Regions from separate parts of the Vallitalea longa genome, predicted to be linked through region 2. Evidence: riboswitches for the same ligand, from Rfam matches in the RefSeq annotation. Region 2 holds a riboswitch; each other region holds the start of a gene.
The links. Region 2 has a riboswitch for lysine ahead of kal (3-aminobutyryl-CoA ammonia lyase). Riboswitches for the same ligand answer to the same signal wherever they lie in the genome.
Positions count from the first base shown of each region.

Region 1: another riboswitch for lysine. It lies ahead of dapA (4-hydroxy-tetrahydrodipicolinate synthase); the one in region 2 lies ahead of kal (3-aminobutyryl-CoA ammonia lyase).
Region 3: another riboswitch for lysine. It lies ahead of QMG30_RS12345 (Na+/H+ antiporter NhaC family protein); the one in region 2 lies ahead of kal (3-aminobutyryl-CoA ammonia lyase).

Region 1 covers NZ_BRLB01000001.1:374,641-380,927, forward strand. Annotated here, with positions in the region: gene QMG30_RS01555 (DUF5721 family protein) at 1-224, shown strand, start outside; gene htpG (molecular chaperone HtpG) at 483-2,369, shown strand; lysine riboswitch at 2,424-2,603, shown strand; gene dapA (4-hydroxy-tetrahydrodipicolinate synthase) at 3,024-3,908, shown strand; gene dapB (4-hydroxy-tetrahydrodipicolinate reductase) at 4,084-4,845, shown strand; gene QMG30_RS01575 (iron dependent repressor, metal binding and dimerization domain protein) at 4,929-5,330, opposite strand; gene QMG30_RS01580 (CHAP domain-containing protein) at 5,944-6,287, shown strand, end outside.
Region 2 covers NZ_BRLB01000003.1:140,650-146,936, reverse strand. Annotated here, with positions in the region: gene kdd (L-erythro-3,5-diaminohexanoate dehydrogenase) at 1-971, opposite strand, end outside; gene QMG30_RS08640 (3-oxoacid CoA-transferase subunit B) at 1,074-1,736, opposite strand; gene QMG30_RS08635 (3-oxoacid CoA-transferase subunit A) at 1,752-2,396, opposite strand; gene kce (3-keto-5-aminohexanoate cleavage enzyme) at 2,452-3,267, opposite strand; gene kal (3-aminobutyryl-CoA ammonia lyase) at 3,277-3,657, opposite strand; lysine riboswitch at 3,838-4,033, opposite strand; gene QMG30_RS08620 (DUF6512 family protein) at 4,433-4,975, shown strand; gene QMG30_RS08615 (GntR family transcriptional regulator) at 5,062-5,784, opposite strand; gene QMG30_RS08610 (NifU family protein) at 5,952-6,176, opposite strand.
Region 3 covers NZ_BRLB01000006.1:201,382-207,668, forward strand. Annotated here, with positions in the region: gene QMG30_RS12335 (glycoside hydrolase family 30 protein) at 1-703, shown strand, start outside; gene QMG30_RS12340 (glycoside hydrolase family 113) at 720-1,646, shown strand; gene QMG30_RS12345 (Na+/H+ antiporter NhaC family protein) at 1,752-3,263, opposite strand; lysine riboswitch at 3,341-3,516, opposite strand; gene mnmH (tRNA 2-selenouridine(34) synthase MnmH) at 3,626-4,690, opposite strand; gene QMG30_RS12355 (NAD(P)-dependent malic enzyme) at 5,040-6,212, shown strand.

The DNA of each region.
Region 1 (6,287 bases), on a different contig from region 2:
TTTCACTACCCCATGACAAAATAGAAAATATGATATCAAAACATCAATTACCTACAAAATCAGATAATGTAAATGGATTATTCATTAATATTTTATATGAAGATAACGTTCTAAAATGCACCACTGGTAGTTCTATGAAGATATTTACATTAGATAAGACTCTAGAAAATTATTGGGATGATTCAGTTAAAATATTTTTCAAAAAACACGGCATAACTGTTTAACCTATAATTCATATCGTTTATAATATAAATATTGCTTTTTTGTTAGCACTCTTCTTCAATGAGTGCTAATTTTTTCTTGACATCTACATAAAATACATTTATTATATCTTATATAAGTTATAATAAAAAATTCACTATATACCTTTACATATTACCAAGAGGCTACGCCTCGTATAATATTTCAAGATAAATAGAAAGTTAAGCTTTCTTATTATATAAAATATAAATACTTATGAAAAATTGTTAGGAGGAGTTAAAATGAGTACTGAAAAAGGGAATCTTTCCATCCATAGTGAAAATATTTTTCCAATAATAAAAAAATGGTTATATTCTGATCATGATATATTTGTAAGGGAACTTATCTCCAATGGATGCGATGCTATAACTAAACTAAAAAAATTAGACGCAATGGGAGAAGCATCTCTGCCTGAAGATAATGAATTCAAGATTGAGGTTATTGTTGACGATAAAGAGGAAACTCTGACTTTTATTGATAATGGTATTGGTATGACAGACGAAGAAGTAAAACAATATATTAATCAAATCGCTTTCTCCGGTGCTGAAGACTTTATGAATAAATATAAAGATAAAGCTAACGAAGACCAGATCATAGGTCATTTCGGACTTGGTTTCTATTCTGCTTTCATGGTAGCCAAAAAAGTTACTATTGATACTCTTTCATATAAAGAAGGATCAAAAGCTGTTAAATGGGTAAGTGACGGTGGTAATGAATATGAAATGAGTGATAGTGACCGTACCGAAAGAGGAACTAAGATTACACTTAACATAGGTGAAGACGGTAAAGACTTCTTGAATGAATACACAGTCAGAACTACAATTGAAAAATACTGTTCACTAATGCCTATAGAGATATATCTGATCAATCCTAATAAGGAAGAACCTAAAAATGAAAATGAAGACGAAAAAGGTGAAGTAAAAGAACCAGAAGAACCAAAACCATTAAATGACACTACACCTTTATATCTAAAAAAACCTAATGAATGTACAGATGAAGAATATAAAGAATTCTATAGAAAGACTTTTATGGATTTCAAAGAACCTTTATTCTGGATTCACCTTAACATGGACTATCCATTCAACTTAAAAGGAATACTTTATTTCCCAAAAATCGGAAATCAGTTTGAAACAATGGAAGGTCAAATCAAATTATATAATAACCAAGTATTCGTTGCTGACAATATCAAGGAAGTTATTCCTGAATTCTTACTGTTATTAAAAGGTATTTTAGATTGTCCAGACCTACCACTTAACGTATCAAGAAGTTTCTTACAAAATGATGGTTTCGTCAAGAAAATTTCTTCATACATTACTAAGAAAGTAGCTGACAAACTCAATTCACTATATAAAAAAGAAAAAGAGTCTTTTGAAAAATTCTGGGATGATATACATCCATTTATCAAGTTCGGTTGCTTGAAAGACGATAAATTCTTTGACAAGACAAACGGAATCATATTGTATAAGACTACAACTGGAGATTACGTAACACTACAAGAATATCTTGATAGAAATAAAGATAAACATGAAAACAAGGTTTATTATGTAACAGATGAAACACTACAAGCTCAATATATCAAAATGTTTAAAGATAATGATATGGAAGCTGTCATAATGAATACGACTATTGATCAACCTTTCATATCACATGTTGAAATGAAAGAAAAAGATACTAAATTCGTAAGAATCGATGCTGACCTTACAGATAACCTAAAAGATGAAGATGATTCAAGTGAAGAGGATAACAAAAAACTTCAAGAAGAAGTTCAAGGCATCTTCAGAAAATCACTTAGCAATGAGAACTTAACAGTTAACATTGAAAATCTTAAGGATGAAGAAATTTCAGCTATGATCATTCTACCTGAAGAATCAAGAAGAATGCAGGATATGAGTAAGATGTACGGAATGTTCGGAATGGATGCTGCTTCAATGCCAAGTAATGAAAGCCTTCTTCTTAATAAGAAAAATAAGTTGGTAAAATATATTCTTGAGAATAAAGATACCGAAAACACTGATATGTTCTGTCAACAAATCTATGATTTAGCTATGATTAGCCATAAACAGCTATCACCAGAAGCTATGACTACATTTATTGAAAGAAGCAACAAGATTCTTCAAAAATTGATATAGTCATATTTGACAAACTGATATATTAGTGATATTATATATGAAAATTTAATAGTTTAGTATAGTAGAGGAGCATTTTACATCAGTAGATAATTTGATTTGTTCAGGCAAATGTGATAATCATTGAAAGGGTAAGATGCCGAAGAAGAAAATACCTGTCTGTTTTCTGTCTGGGTATATAGTGAATAACTATATAACTGTCATATATTAATTGATATATGGGGTGCTACTTGTGACATTTAATATTAATTCTCACAGTCGGCACACAAAGCCGACTGTTTTTTATTATTCTATATTAAAATCCAACATTTCCCTCCACTTACTAATGAAATATTAAACAATACTTTCAATTATTTGTTATTATAACAATATAATATAATAAACAGATATTTGAAATGGGAGGTTTGATAATTATAAAAATTAAATCTATATGAAATCTGAAAATATTTGCTTACCTTATATTGATGTTTTTATTAAAAACAGATATACTAAAGTAGAACTGAAAGCAACTAAATAAATATGCAGTGACTAACTTATACTTAGTCATAAAAAAGATTTTAAATAGAAAAATTCTATTGTAACCAATAAAGATTTTTACTATAGTGTAATACTAAGAAGATATAACAAAAATAATATATAATCTGAGGAGGTTATCTGATGTCTATTTTTACAGGTGCTGGTGTAGCAATAATAACACCATTTAATGATGATATGAGTGTTAATTATGAAGGATTAGAAAAACTGATTGATTTTCAAATAGAAAACAAAACCGATTGTATTGTGATATGTGGTACAACTGGTGAATCTTCTACTCTTAATGATGAAGAACACCTTGAGTGTATAAAAGTAGCTATTGACAGAACCAATAAAAGGGTTCCTGTTATCGCTGGAACTGGAAGCAATGATACAAAACATGGTATAGAACTTTCCAAACAAGCTCAAAAACTAGGAGCTGATGGATTATTACAAGTAACACCTTATTATAATAAAACAACCCAAAAAGGCTTAATTCAACATTTTAGCTCTATCGCTAACAGTGTTGATATTCCTGTTATCCTATATAATGTACCTTCAAGAACAGGTCTCAATATTGATGTTGATACTGCATATGCATTATCAAAAGTAGATAACATCGTAGGTATAAAAGAAGCTAGTGGCAATATCGGTCACATTACTAATTTAGTTCACAAATGCGAAGGTAATCTTGACCTTTATTCTGGAAACGACGACCAAATAGTTCCTCTACTCTCTCTTGGTGGTAAAGGAGTTATCTCCGTTGTTGCTAATATCATGCCTAGAGAAACTCATGATCTAGTTGCAAAATTCTTAGCTGGGGATGTTAAAGGCAGTCTAGAAATACAGCTTAGAATACATGAATTAGTAAAAGCACTTTTCTGTGAAGTTAATCCAATTCCAGTAAAAGCAGCTATGAATTATCTAGGATTACCATCTGGTCCATGTCGTTTACCATTAACAGAAATGGAACCAGCTAACTTCTTAAGAGTTAAAAAAGCAATAGACGATCTTGGAATAACTATCTAAAAAAAAAACCACTGAATACATTTTGATTCAGTATTCAGTGGTTTTTATTATACTACGTAGAGCATTACTTCTTAGCAAATAACACATAATATATTCTAGCTATAAATATTTGTATAGATTTAATGTGTACAAAACAAACGTAAAAAACGGTTTCAAAAATGAAAGGAGTTATATAATGACTAGAATTATAATGCATGGTTGTAATGGGAAAATGGGACAGGTAATTTCTAGAATAGTTGAAGATGATAAAGATGCAGTTATAGTTGCAGGTATTGATGTCAATGATAACATTGCTAACCCATATCCTGTTTTTACTGATATGAACAGTATTGATGTTGAAGGCGACGTTATAATTGATTTTTCTACTGCAAAAGCTGTACCTTCATTAATCGACTATGCTAAATCAAAAAAATTACCAGTCGTATTATGTACAACCGGTCTTAACGATGAACAACTTAATATAGTTAATGAAGCTAGTAAAGAAATTGCCATTCTATTATCAGCAAATATGTCATTAGGGGTTAATCTTCTATTGAACCTAGTGAAAAAAGCTGCTAAAACACTTACTGCAGCAAACTTTGACATTGAAATCATAGAAAAGCATCATAACCAAAAAATAGACGCTCCTAGTGGTACTGCACTAGCCTTTGCAGATTCTATTAATGAATCACTTAACAACGAATACTCCTATACTTATGATAGAACTATAGTAAAAGCTAAAAGGGATTCAAAAGAAATTGGTATCCATTCCGTAAGAGGTGGTACAATCGTAGGTGAACACTCAATTATTTTCGCTGGAAAAGACGAAGTGGTTGAACTTAACCATAATGCTTTATCCAAAGATATTTTTGGCGTTGGCGCTGTGAATGCTGCCAAATTTTTAAGTCAAAAATCAAAAGGCATGTACGATATGCAAAATGTGATTGAAGGAAACTAATAGATTAATTCTATATCGAATAGACAATAAGTCATTTACAGTAACAGTAGATGACTTATTTTATTACTAACTACTATATACAGTTATTTTTTAATGCTCTCTAGTGAATCGTAATATTTCTCTAAAACCTCACTATTATCTTCAAAAAAGTAATTAAGATGTTCTATATTTTTAAGGACCCTTGGTTTTATATAGTGTTCCATCAATTCTGTATCTTTTAATAAATTATGTTTGACACCTATCAATCTAAGAAATTTCTCTATTACATTATGCCTATGATATAAGAATTTTCCTATCTCCTCACCTTTTTTAGTAAGGCTTATAAGTCCATATTTCTTATAATTGACTAAATCTATGGAACTTAATTTCTGAACAAGCTTAGTGGATGAAGAAGGTCTTACGTTCAATCTATTAGCTAATTGATTCATTCTTACATAATTTTCTTCTTTACATATTCTATATATCATTTCTAGATAATCCTCCATACTTGGAGTAAGTATATTATTCTCTCTATCTAGTATTTCATAACCTCTAAAAGTATAGAACTCGGATAAGTTGATAGTTATCCCCTCCTTTAATCTAAATTATTATAGTATCAACAAATTTATTCATATAAATCAAATTGATTCAGTATAATAGATACTACCGAAATAATACCCTACGAAATCATTGCTAACCATAATCAGCATTAAAACCTTCTTATTTCTTACCTGAGATAATTGCATAATTCCTAATTAATTCTATACGCACAAGTAGATTATAATGGTAGAAGAACTTAAACATACTGTCCTATAGAAATGAGCGGAAGGTAATTATGCAATTGCTTAACTAATAAAATATTTTTACAATGACTACAAATATTTATAACATTTTAATTGTTTATTTTTAATATTTCATTATATTTTATAATGTGTCGTGTTAATGTCGTATAATACAATGATATCATTATATCAAGCCAATGGTAGAGATAGCTTAGTACGTACAACAGATAATTTATAAAATGTTATATTCACATTTTACAATTAATCATCTCCTATCTCCTTTATTAATGTAATTGCAATTACACAATAAAATATTATATAAAAGGGAGTTTTTTTAATGGCAACAGGAAAAGTTATAAATCAAACACCAGTATATTATGGTCCTAGTACCTCTTATCCTTCAGAAAACAGTTATGCGGGACCAAATGATACAGTGACTATATTATGGGCTGAAGGGGCTTGGTATTATATTGAATATCCGGCTGGGACAAAAAAGAAGAGAATGTATATTAAAGATAGTGCAGTAAGTCAGAAAAGTGGTAATATATCGACTTATAATCCTAATCTACAAGTAAGATATTGTCTTGCTTCAACCAAAACTTATTGTGGTCCATCTAGTACCATATATCCTTCTGCAGGGTCAATAAGTAAAAGCGAAGAAGTACACTTCTTGTATTATAA
Region 2 (6,287 bases):
GTAATATCAGCATGATTTCTAGAATATCCATTACCAATAATCATGTTAACATCTTTTCCAATACCTTCTGCTCCAAGTGCAGCTTTAGTAAAGCTTGTAGCCATTGAGAAGAAATATACTATTCCTCCTTCTTTTACAGGAAGTATTGTAGACATTTCTGTATTTGGAATGTTAACGCAGTTAATTGCAACATCTATTTCTTTTCCATCTGTTACCTTCATGACTTCTTCTAATACTTTTGTAGGATTAGTTGCATCAGCAAGGATAATCTCATGACAGAATCCTGTTTCTTCCAAGAATTTTCTTCTTTTTTCACTTCTAACCAATCCGATTACTTTACCATTTTCTCCTACTTGTTTTCTTGCTTCGTAACAGCATAATAATCCTGATTTTCCATTAGCTCCAAGAACTAGGACTGTTTGATCTTTCTTAACTAATTTTCTAGTCTGAGCTGGTGCTCCTGCTACATCAAGTGCTGCAAGTGCGAGTGTTTCTTCCATATCTTTTGGAAGCTTTGCGTATATACCACTCTCGAATAATACAGCTGTTCCTTTTACTTCTACACGGTCTATGTCCATTTTTATATCTATGATTTCTTCGATTTTCAATGGAGTAAGTGTAAGTGATACTAGTGAAGCAATTTTATCTCCGACTTCAAGGTCACGATCCTTAAGGTTTTTTCCTATTTCTTTTATAGTTCCTATAAGCATTCCACCTGAACCAGTTTCAGGATTCTGCATTTTACCTCTTTCGGCAACTATATCAAGTATCATTTTTTCCATTTTATCTTTATCTTTATCACATACATTTTTTATTTGAGTGAAACTAGCTGAATCAATGTTGAGAGCCTGAATATCTATGAGCATTTCATTGTCATATATATTCATGTCATTAGATATCTTATAAGCTGCTTGTGGCAATACTCCTTTTGGCTCTATTACTCTATGTGTTCCGTATTTGCATCCTATCATTTTTAATCAATCCTTTCTAAATGTTATAAACTATATAATCAAATTACAATAAGTCATCAATTAAAGTATTACTGAAAAACCCATAAAAACTTATAAACAAAACTATATTTCCATTACTTGTAAATCATCATCTATGATTAATTCACAAGCAGTCAATGATTTGATTTCTTCTATTGTTGTATCTTTATTTATTTCTTTTAATACTATACCTTCGTCTGTTACTTCCATAACCCCTAGTTCTGTAACTATTAAATCGATAACTCCTTTTGCTGTTAATGGTAATGTACATTCCTCTAATATCTTTGGTTTTCCTTTTGCTGTATGGAGCATGGCTATTATCACTTTCTTGGCACCTGTCACAAGGTCCATAGCTCCACCCATACCAGGAACAAGTTTACCTGGAATTATCCAGCTTGCAAGATTCCCCATCTTGTCGACTTCTAGTGCTCCAAGAACAGTCAAATCCACGTGTCCACCTCTTATAAGTCCAAAGGAAAAACTAGTATCAAAGAATGCTCCATTTTCTAATACGCCTACATATCCTCCGCCTGCATTTATTATATCTTCATTTTCTTTATCACTTTCGGATAATTTTTCCAAACCTGTCATACCATTTTCCGATTGGAAACTAACCTCTATACCTTCTGGAATATAATTAGCTATTTTAGTAGGAAGTCCTATGCCCAAGTTAACAAGCTGACCATCTCTTAATTCTTTCGCCACTCTTCTTGCAATAATTTCTTTTCCTAATTTCTTATCTATCATATGACTCACCCCACTTTAGTTAATTATATAATCAACCAGAACACCCGGTGTTATAATACTTTCTTTGTCAAGCTCGCCTGGCTTAACTAATTCTTCAGCTTCTACAATAACTGTATCAGCTGCCATAGCTATCATTGGATTAAAATTCCTTGTTGTACCTTTGTATATGGTATTGCCAAATGTATCAACAATGCTTCCACGCACAAGAGCCATATCTGCTCTGATAGGCATTTCAAGTAAATATTCTTTTTCATCTATATCAAGAACTTTTTTCCCTTCTTCAACCAATGTTCCAACCCCAGTAGGAGTAAGTACTCCACCTAGACCATAACCACCTGCTCTTATTCTTTCTATAAGAGTTCCTTGTGGTGATAATTCTACTTCTAATTCACCACTATTCATTAATTGTCCTGTTACAGGATTAGTACCTATATGTGAAGTTATGACTTTTTTTACCTGTCTATTAACAATAAGTCTTCCTATTCCTTTATCTTCATAACTAGTATCATTACCAATGATAGTCAAATCCTTGATTCCTGATTCAATTATCAAGTCGATAATCTTCTCAGGAGTTCCGCACCCCAAAAAACCTCCTATCATAATGACTAACCCATTTTTTAATAAAGGCTTTATTTGGTTTTCACTGACTAGTTTATTCACCTTTTCACCTTCTCTTAATTTATTGATTCATATACCTTCTCCAAAATATATCAATCTAGATATTCAATATTTTTCTTGCTTCATCTGGACTTGCTATTTCTCTACCTAGTTCTTTAGCCAATCTTACGACTCTCTCAACAAGTTCCCCATTAGATTTAGCTAAAACACCTTTACTCATATAGATATTGTCTTCATAACCTACTCTAACGTGTCCGCCCATAATGATACCCATGACAGCCATGTTGAACTCATTTCTTCCAATACCTGTTACAGTATATGTTGAACCTACTGGAATACTGTTCACAAGATAAATCAAGTCTCTAGGTGTAGCAGTTATACCTCCGTTTACTCCCAAAACAAAGTTGAAATGAAGCGGTGCTTTGATATAGCCTTTTCTATGTAACCTGACAGCCATATCTACCATTCCTTTATCGAAGACCTCTATTTCAGGTTTTATACCAAGTTCATTCATTCTGTTAGCAAACTCTATTATAGTGTTTTCAGTATTTATAAAAATCTCGTCCCCACCAAAATTGCAAGTACCACAATCAAGAGTAGCCATTTCAGGATTAAGATAAATAGGTTGCAATCTTTCATCATTAGTCATACCTACTGCCCCACCAGTGGATGGTTGAATGATAACGTCTTTACATCTTTCTTTTATCCCGTTAATGCATTTTTCGAATCTATTTTTATCTTGTGTAGGAGTACCATCATCTTCTCTTACATGTAAGTGAATGATACTTGCACCTGCTTTGTAAGCATTATAAGCTTCTTCTACAATCTCTTCTACAGTGTATGGCACATTAGGATTATGTTCCTTAGTTACTTCTGCTCCACAAATAGCTGCTGTAATTATTAATTTCTCCATAACCACTACCTACTTTCTTTGTTTATCCTTAGGAACGACACATGTTCCACTTGCTTTACAAACAATCACAGATTCTTCCATAATCTCAGCTGCTGAATCATTGATATCTGGTCTTTGTCTTATGACCTTTCTAGCTTCGAATACCATTTTTCTAGAAGTTTTACCAAATCCTGTAATCTGTCCTTCACATTCTATATAGTCACCAGCATACACAGGAGCCATGAATTCAATATTATCGTACGCCTTAAATAATCCTTCGTCTCCGTCATTTTTAATTAATAGTTCTGTTGCCACATCACCGAAAAGCTGTAAAATCTTGGCACCATCAACTAAATTTCCACCGTAGTGAGCATCATGAGTACTCATTCTGATTCTGATTAATGATTTCATATACCTTAACTCCTTTCTTTACTTAACTAACAGTTAAGTTTTAACCCTAAATAAAATATCCACTCCTTTCTAGTGATTTCACCCTAATTCTCATCTGATAACGCAAGAAAAGCACTGAAAATAAGATTTCAGTGCTTTTTCATTAAAAAAGCTATTTATGTAATGAAATCTTATTTTCAATACATAAATAGCTCTCCATAAACACAGGATATACTAATCATCCTTTATGGCAGTGATAAGGGATTAACATTATCACCAAGAATAAGTTCAAGAACAAACATACTCTTTCGGCAAAGGATCCATTCGTCTTTAATATTAGAGGTTCTTCTCCTTGACAATTAAAGATTACCCTCTCCTTCGCGCCTCTATTCATGTTTTATATAATATTTATATAGATCGTTATACCACTATCTATATAATAATCATATTCAATTCATATTCAGTTGTGTTTGTATATATTACTATATTTACATAGATAAATATAATGAGATATAGTTAATAAAAGGTCATTTTAATATGTTATCAGACTATCAATAAGTACAATGTTCTAATTTCTATTATTGTTTTTAGAAGACTTAGGGTTATGTTTTTATATTATCATCTTCTATTTTAATATTCAATTATTCTCATAACACTTTTAGTAATTAAAATTATTTTTTATTAATTGGTAATTTAAATAAAACAAAATCAAGTTTTTTATTAATTTTTTATTAATTAGAACTATTTTTTTAATGTAATTGACATATACTATAGACATATGAAGGTGGTGTTTTTTATGAACGACCGTAAGAAAGTTATAATAGCTGAGATTATTTCAGCAGTAGCAATCATACTTATTGGAAGTTTATTTCATTTTTTGTATGAATGGACAGAATGTACATTCATAGGTTTATTCAGTCCCGTTAACGAAAGTCAATGGGAGCATATCAAGATAATGTTCTATCCAGTAATCATAGTAAGCATTATTGAATATTTTTTCATTAAACATGACGTAAACAATTTTGTTTTCGCTAAAGCCATTTCAGTAATTGTTTTTATTGTAACAACTTACCTGATTATTTTCTTATATGAATTGATATTCAATGATAATCCTATGGCACTTCATTTTATTTCGTTTTTTGTTGGAGCTTTTGCAGGACAGTTAGTCAGCTATTTCCTATTGAGATGTACTAGAAAGAGTAAATGTAAAAATATGATAGGTTTTTATATCTTCTTATTCCTGTTTATAGCAATTACCTTATTTACTTTTAGACCTATAAAAACTGATTTCTTCAGAGATTCCACAACAGGATATTACGGAATACCTCCAAAAAGTTAGACTATAATTAATGAATGATAATAATTTATATTTATTACAAACTTTGCAGAATAAAATTGGATTACTTTTATTCTGCAAAGTTCTATTTACACAAAGTTATCCATTCCTATTTTGCTTAATTGCTCACCACAATAGAATTTGAGATGGTAGAGAATATCTTTTTCTTTATTAACATATACGACTCTATTAGAAATCATCATTTTACTATCATCACTCAATTGCAATAATTCTTTTTCTTCTCCAGAAGCTTTGACAATCTCTAAATCCATGTTCAACTTGGTTACAGATACTTTCAGATCCTCAAATAAATAATGAGATATCCCATTTTCAAAATTGAAGTCTTTAAAAAAGTTTTCTTCTCCGTAGACAAAATGAAATATTTCAAGTCCAATAGGACGTTGGTCCATCATTCTAAGCCTTTTTACAAACAGACACTTGGTATTTTCTTTTATACTTGTTTCTTCAGCTAACTCTTTATTTATTATTACTTCTTTTTTTTCTAATATCCTAGTATTTATATTCAATCCACGCATTTTAATAAAATAAGTCAAACTTACAAATGGTTCAATAGAGATTCCGACTTCCCTCTGAGCTACAAATGTTCCTATGCCCTTTTTGATATATAGATATCCTTCGTCAATTATTAACTTGATAGCCTCTCTGACTGTTCCTCTTCCTGCGTGATATTCTTCCATCAATTTTAATTCCGAGGGTATTTTTTCATTTTCTTTCCAAATACCCATTCGTATTTTTTTTATTATATCTTCTTTTATTTGAATATAAACTGGTAATGACGGATTATACTGCATGTTTACCCTCCTATCATTTGTTTTGGTATGCTCTACTAATTATATTACCACAAATTAGTATGACATGTCTAAAATTTTTTCCAATCCAAAATAAACCTTAGAAAATTATCTAAGGTTTATAGATACAATACTTTTAATTATCAATCGTTGTACAGTCTTTTGTTGGATTAATTAACAGATACAACTTCTTTTACTTCTGGAATTTGTTCTTTTAATGTTTTTTCAATGAAGTTTTTAACAGTCAATTGTGAAAAAGGACATCCTTTACAAGAACCTTCTAATTCAACTTTTACGATACCGTCATCTGTTACTTCAACTAATCTAACGTCACCACCGTCACCTTGTAATCCTGGACGTACTTGGTCTAATACTTCTTGTACTTTATCTTTCATAATGAATTCTCCTCTAATCTAATTTGCTTATTATTTTTTTTCAATATGTTTATAATAACCTATACAATTAGTTTTAGTCAACCCATATATAAATTATACATAATTCAAATA
Region 3 (6,287 bases), on a different contig from region 2:
TTTCTTAGGGAATATATATTATCGTGATAATAGTTTAGATGAAATATCTTTTTTTACATCACCAGATAATGTAACATGGACACCATTAGATGTTATTCATACTCCTAGTTTCGCTACGTCTGCAGAATGGTATCAAACTAAATTTTCACCACTAGATGATATAATAGATGGTACTAATTATCTAAAAGTTGAATTTACAGGGAATGGTAATGTTTGGAATAAACAACTTGCTCAGATTAATATATTAAGCAATGAACAACCAGCCATTATAACAGATACATATGATGATTGGAGTAAAGTATACGAAAAATCAAGTAATATTGCATTCGATACAACTAATAATGATAACTTTGAACAAGATGAATCAAGAGCGTGTAGAACTACTTCTACTTCAGAGTTTTTAACATATAAATTGGATGGCGAAGATAACCATATTACTGATTTCACACTAAAAGCTTACTATTTTATTGATTTTCCTTGTATTAAATTCTTTGGATCATCAAATAATGTTGATTGGTCTGAAATCAGTACTGAGCACACTTCACCAGTAAGTACTCAAAATAAATGGAATAGGACATTATATTCCCCAATTGATGATATTACAGATGACACAAAATATCTTAAAATAGAAATATACGGTGGTGGTCCTCATCCATGGGACCGTCAACTTTCAGAACTAAACATTTACAGCAATGGAAAATGACAGAGGGGGATTTCAATTGAAATATATTAAAGGATTTACATATGGTTTTATGAGTAATAAAGGAGATTTCTTGAAGTACGAAGCAAAACAATCAATGAGATTGTTAAAAGAGCGAACCAATGTCAATACTGTCATCATTGCTCTAGCTGCATTGCAAGATACTGCTCAATCAATTGAAATTGATTATACAGGAAATCATATGGTTAGCGATGAAGAATTGATAGAAATGATTGCATATGCTAAGAAGTTAGGATTAGAAGTAATATTAAAACCTACTGTTAATGTGAAAGATGGGACATGGCGAGCTTATATCAATTTCTTTGATATGGATGCTCCTTGTGAACCAAAATGGAGTGATTGGTTTAGAAGTTATACCGAATATCAACTTCATTATGCAGCAATTGCAGAAAAAACTAAATGTATGATGATAATTATAGGTTGTGAAATGGTACAAACCGAAAGACGTGAAAGAGAGTGGAGAAAACTTATCCAAGATGTAAGAAATGAATATAAAGGACTAATCACTTATAATACGGATAAATACCAAGAAGATCATGTTAAGTGGTGGGATGCATTAGATGTCATATCTTCTAGTGGCTATTATCCAATTAATGATTTTGATAATCAATTAGACAGAATCGAACAAGTTATATATAAATATAATAAGCCATTCTTTTTTGCTGAGACTGGATGTCCTAGCAGAAAGGGTTCTTCTTATGAACCAAATAATTGGAAGCTTGTTGGCGATGTGGATTTACAAGAACAGGAAGAATATTATAGAGTATTATTTGATAAAACAAAGCTAAGAAAATGGATAAATGGTTTTGGACTATGGGACTGGAGTACGTTATTATATAAAGAGGAAGAAGCAGTACTTGATGATGGATATAATGTTTTTGGAAAACCTGCTGAAAAAGTTATCAAGGAGAATTATTCACTTTGATTTATGTAAAAACTATTAATTAAACAAAAATACTTAGACAGTAATCTATCTAAGTATTTTTCCCTTTATATTCAACCATATTATTTTATAATATTTTGAAAGATATTAATTAGTAATCGGTTTAGATATCTTTTTTATGATATATATGAATATTATAAATTCTACTATTATTACTACATAGCTTATTAATAAACTTTCTGTCAATCCATATGTTATGAAGGCTATAAAAGATATTAGCCCAGAAATTAATGCATATGGTAGTTGCGATGTGAAATGTGCATCAAGCTTTGCTTGAGCACCTGTGGCTGACAGGACAGTTGTATCACTAATAGGTGAACAATGATCTCCTAAAATAGCACCACTTAAGACAGCGGCCATAGCAGGTAACATAAGTGCAGGACTGCTTACAGCTAATATTTTACCAGCAATAGGTAATAATAGACCGAACGTTCCCCAGCTGGTACCAGTCATAAATGCAATGAAACCTCCAATTAAAAACATGATAGGTATCAATAAACTAGGATTTATTTGTGACTTGACTATCCAGTCAGCTAGATATTGACCAGTATTAAGTTTATCAATAACTTCAACTAATGTCCAAGCGGTTATTAAAATGATTGAGGCAGGAAGCATTGAGCCTATTCCTGTTTTAGCGGCACGTAGAAGATGTTTGAAAGAGACTTCTCTAGTAGATACAGCAAATATAATAGCTATAACTGTAGTTATAACAGAACCCCTAAATAATGGAAGAGTAATATCAACAGTAAGCATTTTGCTAATGTCCCAATTTGCATCGTAGAGCATCCCGCCTAGAATTAAAACGATTAATGAAATGATCGTAATTATTAATGCCCACTTTGAGCCTTTATTAGTTACGGGTTTTACATGGGATATGTTTTCGGCTGATTGAGAGCAACTTATGTCATTATTTTTCTCTGCATTTATTTCATAAGTTTTCATTTTTCCTATATTAATATTGAACTTAATAACTATGAATACCATAATAAGTGCAACAATCGCATAGAACTGCATAGGAATCATCTGCCAGTAAGCCCCAGTCCCTGTAGTTACTGTATAATTTTCATTTTTGAAAACGTCAGTAAGAATACCGATTATATATGCTCCCCATGTTGATATAGGTAATAAAATAACAACAGGAGCACTTGTTGAGTCGATGATATAGGATAGTTTAGCACGACTGATACTGTAACGGTCTGTGATAGGTTTAGATACTTCACCTATAACTAGAGCATTAAAGTAGTCATCAATAAAAATTACAATTCCTAATAACCATGCAACAATTTGAGCTGCTTTTTTATTTTTTATTTTTGATACAGCAAAATCAGCAAAAGCTTTTGTAGAGTTAGTTATTGTTAATAATGTGGTTATAATACCAAGTAACAATAAAAATCCAACAATGGGCATATGCCATGAAAAATCAGTTATGATATCCCAAATAGTTGTACCTATGTATGAAATACTTTCTAGTACATTAAAACTATGTGCAATCAGTGAACCAATGAGTATACCTACTGATAGTGACATAATAACTTTTTTAGTTATAATAACTAAAATAATCATTATTAATGCTGGTACTAAACTTAATAATAGTTCCATAGAATCCTCCTAATAATTTTATAAAAAAGTGCAACAATTAAAAAGACAATAGTCAACACTATTGTCTGAAATATATCTTATTCAATAGCGCCTTCACTACATTAAGTAGCGAGAGTGATAAGTCTATTAAACTTAACTCCAACATTATCTTCTGGTAAAAAAATAATGCTTCGGCAGATCATCCTTTCATCATATATCATAGCTTACCTAGCTCAATATGAGTACTATTAATCACTGCGCCTCTATTATACGTATTCTATTGTCAGTATTGAATTATACAGGAGTACGAAGTACTGTGTCAAGTGATAATTATGGTTTTGTATTAATTTATAGTAGAAATATATTACAATATTAAAATTGTTTTATTTTTTAGTATTTTCTTTATTTTCTATATCATATATTTTTATTAATTCATTGACTGCATCATCTATATTGCCAGAATCAATTTCATAATCAAATGTACCGTAATATTTCTTCCATTTTTTATACATAGGATCATAATAATTATCCAGAAGAAGCCCTACAAAATCATATAGATTATTATCATTGAGGTATTCTTTCATAGTATTAAAGTCATTATTTGACATATATGGTTTTATGGAGTCCAAAGAATTATTAATGAAGGAAAGATTATCTTTAACAGAACCACTATTGTTCATATAATCATCTAGCAGCCTTTTTATCCGTATATCTTTGTCTAAATTAACAAGAACGTGAATCCCTGTCTTTATGTGATTGATAGCGAAAGAGGGAACAATTCGTTTACCTATCTTAGTACTTTCTGCTTCAACGAACACAAGCGAATCTTTGAAACATATAGTCTTATCGTAAACATTAGCTTCAAAAACTTTTTGTGGAGGTTGTTCCCCAAGACCTACTCCTCCAAAAGCAGAACCACGGTGATTAGCTAATCCTTCAAGATCAAGGACTGGCATTTCTTTCTTTTCTAGAGCTTTCAATAATAGAGTTTTGCCACATCCTGTATAACCATGTAATACTATATAGGGTGATGGGATTTTAGTTCTTTTTTCAAACTCTTTCAATACGTAAGTTCTGTATGCTTTGTATCCGCCTTCTAATTGGTAAGCAGGTAAGTTCATCAGAGACATAACTGTAGCTATAGATTTGCTTCTAAGGCCACCTCTCCAGCAAAAAATAATTATCTTACTATAACCTTTTCCTATTTGTTTGATTTTTTTATAGATTTCAGGTAATTTGTGAGAAGCTATTTCGAATCCTTCTTCTTTGGCAGTCAATTTATTTACATTAACATAAGTATCTCCAAGATAAGCTCTTTCATCATTATTGAATATGGGTATATTGATAGCTCCAGGTATAGTTCCTTCTTCATATTCTTTAGTGGTTCTTACATCTATAAATATAACTCTATCCATATTTAAGCATTTATCAATAGATATGGTTTCCATTGTGATTTCCTCTTTTCGAAAGATTATTGTTTGCGCCTATAAAAACATTGATTAGTAATAATGTCTATATTATAATAAGGTGTATAATTTATTAAAATTTCTTTTACACTATAGTATACAGTAATATTATAATAAATTTCAATGATAAATATATAAAATTAATTGGTATATTTATATTATTTAACTTTTATATCAAAGGGCTTAATACATTTATACTAATAAAAAAGGATATGAGAATTTATATTACATATGATGTGTTTGCATAACATATCAATCTATACTATAATTTAAGCATTCAATTGAAAAATTAAAATAACAAATTATTTGCTATATATCAGGAGGGCGTAAAATGAATGTCTACGAAAAATCACTAAAACTACATGAAGAAAAAAAAGGTAAGATTGAAATTAATTCAAAAGTACAAGTTACTAATAAAGAAGAATTAAGTCTTGCATATTCACCAGGTGTTGCTGAGCCTTGCAGAAAGATTGTAGAGGATGAAAAGAATATATATAAATATACATCCAAAGGTAATATGGTAGCAGTTATCACTGATGGTTCAGCAGTTCTTGGTTTGGGTAATATTGGACCGAAAGCTGCATTACCTGTTATGGAAGGAAAATCAATTCTTTTTAAGAATTTCGCTAATGTGGATTCTTTCCCATTATGTCTTGATACTCAAGATACTAATGAGATAATTAATATATGTAAAAATCTGGCACCTTCTCTTGGAGGTATCAATCTTGAGGATATATCAGCACCAAGATGTGTTGAAATCGAAAGAAGATTAAAAGAAGAACTTGATATTCCTGTATTCCATGATGATCAACATGGTACAGCAATTATTGTGACAGCTGCGTTACTGAATGCTTGCAAATTGACTAAGAAAGATCCAAAAGAATTGAAAGTCGTTGTTAGTGGAGCTGGAGCAGCTGGCAGCTCTATTGTACGTATGATCCATAATTATGGTGTAGGAGATATCATTTCTGTTGATATAGATGGAATCATCAATTCAAAACGTGAGAATTTGGATTTTCTACAAAAAGAGATACTTGTTATTACTAATAAAAATGATGTAGAAGGTAATTTGGCAGATGCAATGAAAAATGCCGATGTATTTGTTGGTGTATCCGCTGGTAACATTGTTTCAAAAGAAATGATAGAATCCATGAATGATAACCCATTCGTATTCGCAATGGCTAATCCTGAACCAGAAATCACTCCTGAAAAGGCTAGAGAAGCGGGTGCTAGAATTATAGGTACAGGAAGAAGTGATTATCCTAATCAGATAAATAATGTACTGGCTTTTCCTGGTATATTTAGAGGAGCTCTTGATATTGGAGCTATGCAGATAAATGAAGAAATGAAATTAGCTGCTGCATATGCTATTGCAGGTGTCATTGATGAAAATGAACTCAGAGAAGATTATATCGTACCTTCGCCATTTGATGAACGTGTAGTCAATGCCGTAGCAGAGGCTGTAGCTAAGAAGGCAATAGAAACTGATATAGTAAGAAAATAACAGAAAAAATACTATATTGATGTATCAATGAGTTTTTAATCGCCTTTTTACATGAATTATTGAAATGTGTAAATT